3 linked regions of the Fulvivirga ulvae genome follow. Each later gene encodes a partner of the first gene's protein in a complex. Links are inferred from orthologs where the notes say so. Each region holds a gene or a part of one and is shown in the gene's direction. Other genes may lie near its edges.

Region 1 (4,068 bases):
CGCTGGTATTGTATTTTTTCTGAATATAGTCTTGCGAATTTTTTAGGATAACAGGTGTCAACTTTACATTGCCGGGTTTATACACGCCATGAACATTTCCAAATGCGGCGGCTATGGTAAATTTATCGCTGACTTTTCTTAATTCTTCATATGCATAGGCCACCTCTTCAGGCTGCGTATACAATTTAGAACTGTCTATTCCTGTATTATCAACACCGTCTTCTTCACCACCGGTAACTCCAAGCTCAATTTCCAGAGTCATGTCCATTTTGCTCATGCGTTCGAGGTATCGTTTACAGATTTCAATGTTCTCTTCCAATGACTCTTCTGAAAGGTCAATCATGTGAGAGCTGTATAGTGACTTGCCATGTACCTTATAAAAGTCCTCGCCGGCAGTTAGCATACCATCAATCCATGGCAGAAGCTTTTTCGCGGCATGATCGGTATGGAGTATTACTCTTGCACCATATTGCTCGGCAAGCATATGAACATGGTGTGCGCCAGAAACGGCTCCGGCAATAGCTGCTTTTTGGTCTGTATTAGACAGCCCTTTGCCGGCATAGAAGCTCGCACCTCCGTTAGAAAACTGGATAATAATCGGAGAATTCAATTCGCTGGCGGTCTCCATTACTGCATTAACAGAGTTTGTGCCGACTACGTTTACCGCGGGAAGGGCGAATTGCTTTTCTTTTGCAAACTGGAAAAGTTTCTGAACATCATCACCGGTCAAGACTCCGGCTTTAAATTGTGAAGCGGACATTTTTTATTCTTTTATAGGTTAGATAATAATAATTAGCTTTAAAAGCCTTGCAAATAAACTAAATAATTCAAGTTGGTCACATTCTTAAGGCTAATTTTTGAAAGCTGACCGATACTGTAGATATTTGCAATGATTATATTACTTATATTGACTAGTCATATCCTGTAAAGGATTGATACATATAAAATTAACCTAATGAGCTGGTTCAAAAGAAAAGACAAAGGTATTCAAACTCCGACAGAAGCTAAAAAAGAGGCTCCTGATGGGCTTTGGTTTAAGACTCCAAGTGGCAAAATTGTTCACACCAGAGAGTTGAAAAATAATGCATATGTAAGCCCGGAAGATGGCTACCATGCAAGAATAGGATCCAGAGAGTATTTTGAAATACTTTTTGACAACAACAAATTTACCGAGCTTGATCCTGAAATGGAATCTGCCGATCCGCTTAAATTTACAGATAGCAAGCCCTACCCTGATAGAATAAAGGCAACTCAATCCAAAACTGACCTTAAGGATGCTGTTCGTACTGCATACGGCAAGCTTAACGGGATCGACATCACTATTGCCTGTATGGATTTTAATTTTATTGGAGGTTCTATGGGTTCAGTAGTGGGCGAGAAGATTGCTCGGGCTATTGACCATTCTCTTAAGGAAAAGATTGCATTTTTGATGATTTCCAAATCGGGAGGCGCCAGAATGATGGAGGCAGGCCTGTCATTAATGCAGATGGCAAAGACTTCAGCGAAACTTGCACTGCTTAGCGAAGAGAAAATACCATATATTTCATTGCTTACCGACCCTACAACCGGTGGAGTAACAGCCTCTTATGCCATGTTGGGTGACTTCAATATAGCCGAACCAGGTGCTTTGATTGGTTTTGCGGGACCGAGGGTGATCAGGGAGACCATTGGCAAGGACCTGCCTAAGGGTTTTCAAAGTGCAGAATTTGTTCTGGAGCACGGATTCCTGGATTTTATTGTGGACAGAAGAAATTTGAAAAGCAAACTTGCTATTTTGCTTAAAATGCTTCAATAGAAATTTGTATAAAATTATAGATTTGAGGATCTCAGTTAGCGTACGCTGGCTGAGATTTTTTGTTTAATAGGTTTCTTTTATGGTGGGTAAGAGCTGTTATATGTCTTCTTATAAACGCTGTTGATAGTTTATTTGTAACTTATAGTATTGAAATCGGGTAATTATATTTACTCTAAAGATTAATGCCATGGTTCGTAACTATATTAAAATAGCTCTGAGAAGCCTGCTAAAGAATAAGATATACACTTTCATAAATGTAGCAGGACTGTCTATCGGTGTTGCAAGTTGTCTTATGATTGTAATAAATGTTCAGGATGAGCTCTCCTATGACGATTTTCATAAGGATTCAGACCAGATCTACAAATTTGTATTGGAAAGGCTCTATCCTGATCATAAAACCAACTATGCGGTTACACCTCACTCTTTTTCCGATGTATTGGTAAGTGATTTTCCTGAAGTTATTAACGCCACGCGGGTATTTGGAGGTGCTAATAACCCAATAATAGTTCGGTATAGTGATGACGCTGGCAATGAGAAGGTTTTCGAAGAAAATAACTTTATAGCAGCAGATTCCACCTTCTTTGATCTGTTTAGTTTCCGCGCAATCAAGGGTGATCTTAATAAGGCGCTTTCCCTGCCTCAGAGTGTAGTGATTACGCGGGATATAGAGGCTAAGTATTTTGGCGAATCGGACCCTTTGGGAAAAACTCTAAATACGGATTTTGGCGAATTTTTGGTGACTGGTGTGATCGAAAACATACCAGAGAACTCACACCTGACATTTGATTTTGTTACATCTTTGAGGAGCCTTCCTTTTATATTTCAAAATGAAAATTTTGTCTCATTTACCACTCACACTTATTTGAAACTCAAGCCTGAAACTTCTGCAGTGCAGTTGGAAAGTAAATTTCCCGGAATGGTAAAACGCTACGCCGCCCCACAAATAGAAAGTAATCTCAATATGAGCTACGAACAATATGTCAGCGCTGGTAATGGCTATAATTATACGCTTATTCCACTTGAGGATATTCATCTGCATCCTATAGAATATCAAGGGGAGTTTGCAGCAGGTGGTAATATCTATGATATTTATGTCTTCACTTCCATTGCTTTGTTAATACTCATTATTGCATGTATAAACTTTATGAATTTATCTACAGCAAGATCGACAGAACGAGCTAAGGAAGTTGGTATTCGGAAGACCCTTGGATCCGCCCGGGGTCAATTAATAGGCCAGTTTATCACGGAGTCGGTCATTATCGCGCTTGCTGCCACTGTTATGGCGTTGGTTTTGGTTTATCTGGCACTTCCGTACTTCAATACGTTATTAGAAAAGAATCTTGTTTTGGAGATTAGTTCCGCAAACGTACTTGTGGTTCTATTATTTGCCATCATGGTTGGGCTTCTGGCTGGCACGTACCCCGCTTTTGTCCTGTCGGGATTCAATCCGGTGAGGGTGCTTAAGGGAAACATCTTAACCAATAAGAACACTGCATGGTTTAGAAATGGCTTGGTTGTGTTTCAGTTTGCCATCTCTATTTTTTTGATAGCAGGAACGCTGATTGTATGGGATCAGCTAACTTATATAAAAAGTAAGGATCTGGGGTTTGACAAGGACCGGGTGATGATTTTGGAGCGGGCTAACATTCTTGATACTCAGCAAAAAACATTTATGGATGAGCTTCGAGACCTTCCGCAGGTTTTATCGGTGGGTGGGTCAGGATCTCTGCCTGTAAATCAGTACTTCGGCATTCAGTTTATGCCTCCCGGAGCCTCTGAAGTGCTTACGGTTAATGCAATGCAACTGGATGATCATTACAGTGAAACAATGGGGTTTGAAATTGTTCAGGGGCGCGGATTTTCAGAAAATTTCAACGACTCATTATCGGTGGTTGTCAATGAGCGGACGGCTGAACTTCTTGGAGAAAACCCTATTGGTATGAAGCTAACGAATACAGTACCTGGAGATACTCCCTTAATTAGAAAGTTTGAGGTGATTGGAGTCGTTCGTAATTTTCATTATATGACACTCAGGGATGCAATAAGCCCTTTCGTGCTTATGAGCGATGAGAATGGTCTCAATAACGTAGCGTTCATATCGATACGCATCAGAGAAGGAGAACTCTCGGAAACCATAGCGGCTATTGAGAGTAAATGGCAGGAGTTTGTTCCCCAGGAGCCGTTTAAATATTCATTTTTGAACGAGGAGTTAACCAAACAGTACAAAAATGAAGCAAGCTCAGGCAGCGTGCTTGGCCTGTTTTCAGTTTTGG
Region 2 (4,062 bases), 2.4 Mb from region 1 along the record:
TATGGCCAACATAAGAGCCGCTATAACGGGAGTTCAGGGTTATGTACCTGATTATGTACTTACCAATAAGGAACTCGAAACTATGGTGGATACCAGTGACGAATGGATAACCTCCAGAACTGGTATAAAAGAAAGAAGAATTCTGAAAGGTGAAGGCCAGGGAACATCGGTAATGGCCGCTGCGGCAGCTAAGGGCCTTCTGGAAAAAACCGGCACTAATCCTGAAGATATTGATCTGATCATCTGCGCAACGGTAACACCCGACATGGTCTTCCCGGCTACAGCCAATGTAATCTCAGCAGAAATCGGAGCCGTTAATGCATTCAGTTATGACATCGGAGCAGCATGCTCCGGATTTCTTTATGCACTTACTACGGGCAGCCAGTTCATAGAAACAGGAAAATATAAAAAAGTGTTGGTAATAGGGGCAGATAAAATGTCATCTATTATTGACTACACCGACAGAACGACCTGCATCATCTTTGGTGATGGTGCCGGAGCAGTACTACTGGAGCCTACCACCGAAGATGTGGGCCTGATAGACGCTATTCACAAAGCAGATGGAAAAGGTGCTGAATTCTTAAATATGAAAGCAGGGGGTAGCAGGTACCCGGCTACAGTTGAAACAGTTACCGCAAAAGAGCATTATGCACGTCAGGACGGGGCCACTGTATTTAAATTTGCAGTAACCAACATGGCAGACTATGCAGCCAAGATCATGGAAAGAAATAACCTGACTGCTGAAAAAGTAGACTGGCTTGTCGCTCACCAGGCAAATAAGAGGATCATTGATGCCACTGCCCAAAGGATGGGACTTACCGAGGATAAGGTAATGATGAATATAGAGAGGTATGGCAATACAACATCCGGTACTATTCCATTGTTATTATGGGATTATGAGTCCCAGTTAAAAAAAGGAGATAATCTTGTGATGGCCGCTTTTGGAGGTGGATTTACCTGGGGAGCCATTTATCTCAAATGGGCATACGATCCCAAGTAATCTTTTATTGTTATTCTTAAGTTCATTTGTAAATTAGTTTAAAATTATTCTGACATGGCAACAACGGCCGACTTTAAAAACGGTTTATGCTTAGAGTATAACAATGGGCTCTATACCATTGTAGAGTTTCAGCACGTTAAACCCGGCAAAGGACCAGCCTTTGTAAGAACAAAATTAAAAAGCCTGACCACCGGTAAGGTTGTTGAGAATACGTTCTCAGCCGGACATAAGATCACTACAGCAAGAATTGAAAGAAGGCCTCACCAGTTTCTATACAAAGATGATCTTGGCTACCATTTTATGGATAGCAGTACTTTTGAACAGGCTGTAGTAGACGAAGATCTTATCGAAAACACCGGTCTGATCAAAGACGGACAGGAAGTTGATATACTATACCACGCTGAAGCAGAGAAAATTATAGGGCTTGAATTGCCTGCCTTTGTAGAGCTGGTAATTACTTATACGGAACCCGGTATTAAAGGCGATACGGCAACAAATGCCACAAAGCCGGCTACTCTGGAAACCGGAGCAGAAATTCAGGTGCCTTTATTTATTAATGAAGGTGATAAAATAAAAATTGATACAAGAACCAACTCTTACTCAGAAAGAGTAAAGGAATAAACTAACCGAAGAAAATTTCTCCATATGAAGACAAAAGAAATCAGAGACCTTATCGACTTCATATCCCAAACGGGACTTAATGAGGTAAACATAGAAACCGAAGAGTTGAAGCTATCAGTAAAAAGAGAAGCTGACGTTCAGACACGTTTTGTAGAAGCCAGTGCCCCGGCAGTAGCTCCTCAAACCGTGGCTGCCGCCCCTGTACAACAGCAGGTAGCAGCTACTCCGGCAACAAGTGGTGGTGAAGCCCCTAAAGCAGAAAGCACCTCAAGCTATGTTGAAGTGAAATCCCCTATGATAGGAACCTTCTACAGGTCTCCAAACCCTGACTCTCCTCCTTTTGTTGCAGTAGGCGACAAAGTTGAAAAAGGACAGCCTGTGTGTATCATTGAAGCTATGAAGCTATTTAATGAAATAGAAACTGAAGTATCAGGAACTATTGTAAAAGTAATGGTTGACAATGCTTCACCAGTAGAATACGACCAGGTATTATTCCTTGTTGATCCGTCCTGATAATTTACGATTCTAAGAGAGAATCCTTAATGGACAGCTTTATTAATTAATCGTAAGTCTAAACTAGATTATTGTGTTTAAAAAAATATTAATAGCCAACAGAGGAGAGATCGCGCTAAGAATAATCAGGACATGCCGTGAGATGAATATTAGAACCGTGGCAGTCTACTCTCTTGCCGACAAAGACAGCCTTCATGTTCGATTTGCAGATGAAGCCGTTTGTATCGGAAAAGCGCCAAGTAGTGAATCATACTTGAACATTCCTAACCTGATCGCCGCAGCAGAAATCACTAATGCTGATGCCATCCATCCAGGATACGGATTTCTTGCAGAAAATGCGGAATTCAGTGCTGTTTGCCAGGAATATGGCATCAAATTTATTGGTGCATCTCCAGACATGATCAATAAAATGGGTGACAAGGCCACCGCCAAGGCTACAATGAAAAAAGCAGGTGTGCCGACTATTCCCGGCTCCGAAGGACTTTTAAAAAGTGTGGAGGAGGGAATGAAGATTGCTGAAAAGATCAAATACCCTATCATACTTAAAGCAACTGCCGGTGGTGGTGGTCGTGGTATGCGTATTGTGAAGGATGAGTCAGGTTTTAAGAAAGCATGGGATGATGCCAGGCAAGAATCTGCTGCTGCCTTCGGAAATAACGGACTTTATCTTGAAAAATTCGTTGAAGAACCTCGACACATTGAAATTCAGGTAGTAGGAGATAAAAATGGAAGGGTTTGTCACTTGTCGGAACGCGACTGCTCTATTCAAAGAAGGCATCAAAAACTTGTTGAAGAAACACCATCTCCTATCGTAGGTCAAAAGTTACGGGAAAAAATGGGAGCGGCTGCCATTAAAGGAGCTGAAGCCATTAAATATGAAGGGGCTGGTACAGTAGAGTTTCTTGTTGATAAACATGGCGACTTCTATTTCATGGAAATGAATACAAGGATACAGGTAGAGCATCCGATAACCGAAGAAGTAACTGATTTCGATCTGATCAAAGAGCAGATAAAAGTAGCTGCAGGTGTTGAAATCTCAGGAAAGAATTACTTCCCTAATCTGTACGCGATGGAATGCAGGATCAACGCAGAAGATCCGGCAAATGGGTTTCGTCCCTCTCCGGGTAAGATCACAAACCTGCACATGCCTGGTGGCCATGGTGTACGAGTGGATAGCCACGTGTATGCCGGCTATACCATTCCGCCTAACTACGATTCCATGATTGCCAAACTTATTGTAAGCGGCCAGTCAAGGGAAGAAGTAATCACAAGGATGAAGCGTGCACTGTCAGAGTTTGTAATTGAAGGAATAAAGACGACCATTCCTTTCCATTTAAAACTAATGGATGACAAGCAGTTCCAGGATGGCAACTTTACTACAAAGTTCCTCGAAACTTTTGACTTCACCGACCTGAAATAAAAGTATAACTACCAGATTAAAAGCTACTCGATTGAATTTGAGTAGCTTTTTTTATTGCCGCTATTTATCTTTTCCCCCTAAATACTGTTAATTAAGTAGCTTTTTTATCCGATTCGAATTACTTTGATACCTGAAACTGATCCCGTATGAAATACTTACTTCTTACTTCATTAATGCTCAGCATGTTATGGTGCAATGCCCAGGACTCCACGCGTATGTGGCTGCATTTCGGAACAAGTATAAACTCATATAATGGAGATCTCGAAGGGAAAAAGAAGTATACTTCATCCTTTCATCTCGGGCTTCAGCTTAACAAAAAGAAAAGACTCAACGGCAATATTAATATTGGTGCAGGTACACTTAATGGAGAAGATCGGGATTTTACATTTGACTCAAATCAGACGCCTCTCCCCTCTCCTAATAAGTTTTTTAAAACCAGCTTTTTCTATATCAACTATGACCTGCATTACAATATCATAAAGAAGAAAAATTTCATTGCTTATATAAG
Region 3 (4,084 bases), 2.5 Mb from region 1 along the record:
AACCATATTTTTCAGAGACATTTCAGAAAAGAAAGAAGCAGAGCAGGAAATTCTGGGGCTTATTAATGATCTTCAGGAAAAAAACAGGAACCTCAGGCAGTTCTCTTACATTGTTTCACACAATTTAAGGGCCCCTCTAGCCAATATCCTGGGGCTTGCCGAAATTATCAATCAAAGTGCCGAAGTTGATAAAACCTGTATTCAGGCAATGGCAGGTGAGGCACAACGTCTTGATAGGGTGGTGAGAGATATTAATTCAATTATTTCTGTTAGAGAAGTTGAAACTGACAAAACTGAACCCGTATCATTTAAAGAAGAGTTTAAATGGGCTGTAAATCAACTGTCAGCTGATGTTGATTTATCTTCCGCTACTATTTCAGATAATTTTCATATTACTCATATTGACTCTCTGAAGAACTACATTCGTAATATCATGTTATATCTGCTATCTAATGCAATAATATACAAACATACCGATCGCGAACCTGTTGTTCATGTACAAACCAGTAATGAAGGATCATTTGTTTGTTTGTCAGTTCAGGACAACGGGAGAGGGATAGATCTGAAGAAATATGGAGATAAGATATTTGGACTTTATAAACGATTTCATAACGATGATTCCATGTCAGGCAGGGGTGTGGGGCTTAATATGGTAAAGACAATGACCGAGTCTCTTGGCGGGTATGTTGAGGTAACTAGCAAAGTGCACGAAGGCTCAGTTTTTAAGGTATGTCTTCCCCGTTTCAATAAAATGGAAAAATAACTAAATGAACAGAAATGTCTTGCTTATAGATGATGATCCTATAGCGAATATGATCAATAAGGAATTATTTAAAATTAAAGGTCATAGTGTAGTTACTTATACCAATCCCAAGGAGGCATTGGTGTATCTTAAATCTATTATACCAACATCAGAATTTATACCTGAGATCATACTGTTGGATATCAATATGCCTGAAATGGACGGGTGGGAATTTTTAGATGATTATCGAAATACATCATTTGCTTTGAATAGCAACTGCAGGCTGTTTATGCTTACTTCATCAATTGATCCTGAAGACAAATATAAATCTACACTATACCCCGTTGTAAAAGGCTTTATTTCAAAACCATTAACAGTGGAATGGATTGAAAAGCTTTGACTTGCAGCATTTTCCCCTTCTATGTTGAAATCTTTTTCTTGAGATACCTTTGGTTTTCTGGTTACCGGGCAGTTTTTGGATCAGGTGGAATTTCTGGGGAGACACAAACTTTTTGCTTCTGTATTTGACAGAAAGTTGTTAATAGCAATCGGCAAAAGTAGTAAGCAAATCAGGGTGAAATAGCAATGGGGTAGTTTTGTCCTGTTTCACGGGTAAGCCTTACGTTGGGAGTTCTTGTTTTTCCGATTCACTCACTCGACAGGTTTTTACACCTTATCACATGGTGCTGATTGGTGAGTTATAATAGGCATAAAAAAAACCGCTTAAAATATTTTTAAGCGGTTTTAGTGTTGCTTGACTTGTGTCGTGCGGTCTGGACGGGACTCGAACCCGCGACCTCCTGCGTGACAGGCAGGCATTCTAACCAGCTGAACTACCAGACCATTTTAAATGTGTTTTTAAGCCCTTTCGTTTAAGGTGATGCAAATGTATACTTACCTTTTTTTAAATGCAACACCTGACTTAAATTTATTTAATTTTTTTTGATGCCCTTTTAAAATACCTCATATGCTTACCAAAAGTAAATATTAGTTCTAATTTTGTACCCTTAACTAAACAGACATGCTATTGGATTTCGAAAAACCCATTGCAGAGTTAGAAGCTAAGTTGGAAGACATGAAAAAGATCGCTCAGGAGAGCGATGTGGATGTCAAGGATGCTGTAAAATCTCTGGAAACTAAGATTAAAAATCTGAAAAAGGAAACATTTAGTAACCTCACACGCTGGCAGCGTGTTCAACTGTCAAGACATCCTGAGCGTCCTTATACGCTTGACTATATCTATGAGATGTCTGATGATTTTATTGAACTTCACGGAGACAGAACCGTGAAGGATGATAAAGCCATAGTAGGAGGTTTTGCTACTATAAGTAAACAGACTTTCATGATTATCGGTCAGCAAAAAGGGCGTAATACCAAGCAAAGACAGCTACGCAACTTTGGGATGGCCAACCCTGAGGGTTATAGAAAAGCCCTTCGTTTGATGAAGATGGCTGAAAAATTTAATAAACCTATTATTACATTAATAGATACTCCGGGTGCATTTCCCGGGCTTGAAGCTGAGGAAAGGGGACAAGGGGAGGCTATAGCCCGTAATCTTAAAGAGATGTTTATGCTCAAAGTGCCTGTTATATGTATTGTAATTGGTGAGGGAGCATCAGGAGGAGCGTTGGGCATTGCTATAGGTGATAAAGTACTTATGCTCGAGAATACCTGGTACTCAGTGATATCGCCGGAAAACTGTTCCACCATCCTTTGGAGAAGTTGGGATTACAAAGAGCAGGCTGCTGAAGCCATGCGCGTAACATCCCATGATATGCTTGACCTGAAACTTATCGATGGTATCATCAATGAGCCACTTGGTGGTGCTCACACAGATCTTAAGGGGATGTCTAAGGAGATGAAAAAGGTTATACTTGAGCATACAAAAGAACTCCAGGCCATGACTCCAGAAGAAAGGATTGAGAAGAGGATAGATAAGTTCTGTCAAATGGGTGTAGTAAAAGAGTAAGCTCATAAAAAAATCTTTATAAATTTAAGCCACAGGACCTGTCTTGTGGCTTTTTAATTGTTATTCGTACATGCCGAAAGAAGGATAATTGTGCCTGATCAATGATTGAAATTAGGTAGTGTGGATAATACAATAGTAATTGGAAAGAGATTAATGAAGAGAGATTTATGAATTTACATGTAATTAATACAGGATATTTTAAACTCGACGGTGGTGCAATGTTTGGCGTTGTACCCAAATCTTTATGGTCAAGAACCAACCCTGCTGATGAAAATAATATGTGCAGTTGGGCTATGCGATGTTTACTGATAGAGGATGGTGATCAACTCATATTGATAGACAATGGTATCGGCAATAAGCAGAGTGATAAGTTTTTTAGTCATTATGATTTACATGGAGATGCCAGTCTTCAGAAATCCCTGAACCAGGCAGGTTTTAGTCATGATGATATCACTGATATGTTTCTTACACACCTACATTTTGATCATTGCGGTGGAGGTGTGAAGTATAATGGGCAGGATAAGTTAGAGCTGGTGTTCAAAAATGCTAAATACTGGTCCAATGAAAGTCACTGGCAGTGGGCAACAGAACCTAATGCACGGGAAAAGGCAAGCTTTTTGAAAGAAAATATTGTGCCCATGCAGGAAAGCGGCCATTTGAATTTTGTTCCCCTTGATGGCAGTTCACCTTTTTCTCAATTTGATATTATTACCGCTGACGGGCATACTGATAAGCAAATGATCCCCAGGATCAGCTATAAGGATCGCGTAATTGTTTTTATGGCTGACCTGCTTCCTTCCACAGGTCATATTCCGCTTCCCTATGTAATGGGCTATGATACACGCCCATTACTTACATTATCAGAAAAGGAGGCTTTTCTCAAAGAAGCTGCAGATAATGAATACATACTTTTTCTGGAGCATGATCCTGTAAATGAATGCTGTACCGTAAAGCATACTGAAAAAGGCGTAAGGCTGGACAAAACCTTTTCTCTAAAGGAGGTGCTTTGATGAAAGTGGGACTGGTATTATCCGGTGGCGGGGCACGCGGAATTGCTCACCTTGGGGTTATAAAAGCTCTTCAGGAAGCTGGTATTAACTTTTCAGAGATATCAGGAACCAGTGCAGGCTCAATAGTCGGTGCTCTTTTCTCATATGGTTATACCACTGATGACATCCTTGATATTGTTAAAGAGGTCAAAGCCTTTCGGTTCTTGCAACCCGCCATGAGTTGGAGGGGGATTCTCAAAATGGATGTAATGCATAAATTCCTGGAGAAATACATACCTCAAAATAACTTTGAAGCACTGAAAATTCCTCTACATGTTGCAGCAACCAACCTAAGGACCGGTTTAACTGAGTTTTTTAGCACGG

The links.
Region 2: the proteins of accD (region 1) and accB are in contact, whole or in part, in a solved structure (PDB 8UXZ), measured with the Escherichia coli proteins. The link is inferred for Fulvivirga ulvae from one-to-one orthologs.
Region 3: the proteins of accD (region 1) and LVD17_RS22085 are in contact, whole or in part, in a solved structure (PDB 8UXZ), measured with the Escherichia coli proteins. The link is inferred for Fulvivirga ulvae from one-to-one orthologs.

The regions. Positions count from the first base shown.
Region 1 is NZ_CP089981.1:2,711,286-2,715,353, forward strand. The notes cover bases 1-2,875. They hold accD (acetyl-CoA carboxylase, carboxyltransferase subunit beta), read left to right. Parts: upstream 1-955; coding sequence 956-1,795; downstream 1,796-2,875. Other genes in these bases: fbaA (class II fructose-bisphosphate aldolase), read right to left, coding at 1-760; LVD17_RS11265 (ABC transporter permease), read left to right, coding at 1,983-2,875. Also shown: more of LVD17_RS11265, read left to right, coding at 2,876-4,068.
Region 2 is NZ_CP089981.1:356,485-360,546, forward strand. Bases 521-3,389 are described here. They hold accB (acetyl-CoA carboxylase biotin carboxyl carrier protein), read left to right. Parts: upstream 521-1,645; coding sequence 1,646-2,134; downstream 2,135-3,389. Other genes in these bases: LVD17_RS01520 (beta-ketoacyl-ACP synthase III), read left to right, coding at 521-1,000; efp (elongation factor P), read left to right, coding at 1,055-1,621; accC (acetyl-CoA carboxylase biotin carboxylase subunit), read left to right, coding at 2,208-3,389. Outside these bases: more of LVD17_RS01520, read left to right, coding at 2-520; more of accC, read left to right, coding at 3,390-3,554; LVD17_RS01540 (hypothetical protein), read left to right, coding at 3,701-4,062. UniProt on the Escherichia coli protein: This protein is a component of the acetyl coenzyme A carboxylase complex; first, biotin carboxylase catalyzes the carboxylation of the carrier protein and then the transcarboxylase transfers the carboxyl group to form malonyl-CoA.
Region 3 is NZ_CP089981.1:5,234,664-5,238,747, forward strand. Bases 847-3,737 are described here. They hold LVD17_RS22085 (acetyl-CoA carboxylase carboxyltransferase subunit alpha), read left to right. Parts: upstream 847-1,763; coding sequence 1,764-2,711; downstream 2,712-3,737. Other genes in these bases: LVD17_RS22075 (response regulator), read left to right, coding at 847-1,142; LVD17_RS22090 (MBL fold metallo-hydrolase), read left to right, coding at 2,879-3,721; LVD17_RS22095 (patatin-like phospholipase family protein), read left to right, coding at 3,721-3,737. Outside these bases: LVD17_RS22070 (PAS domain S-box protein), read left to right, coding at 1-763; more of LVD17_RS22075, read left to right, coding at 768-846; more of LVD17_RS22095, read left to right, coding at 3,738-4,084. UniProt on the Escherichia coli protein: Component of the acetyl coenzyme A carboxylase (ACC) complex. First, biotin carboxylase catalyzes the carboxylation of biotin on its carrier protein (BCCP) and then the CO(2) group is transferred by the carboxyltransferase to acetyl-CoA to form malonyl-CoA.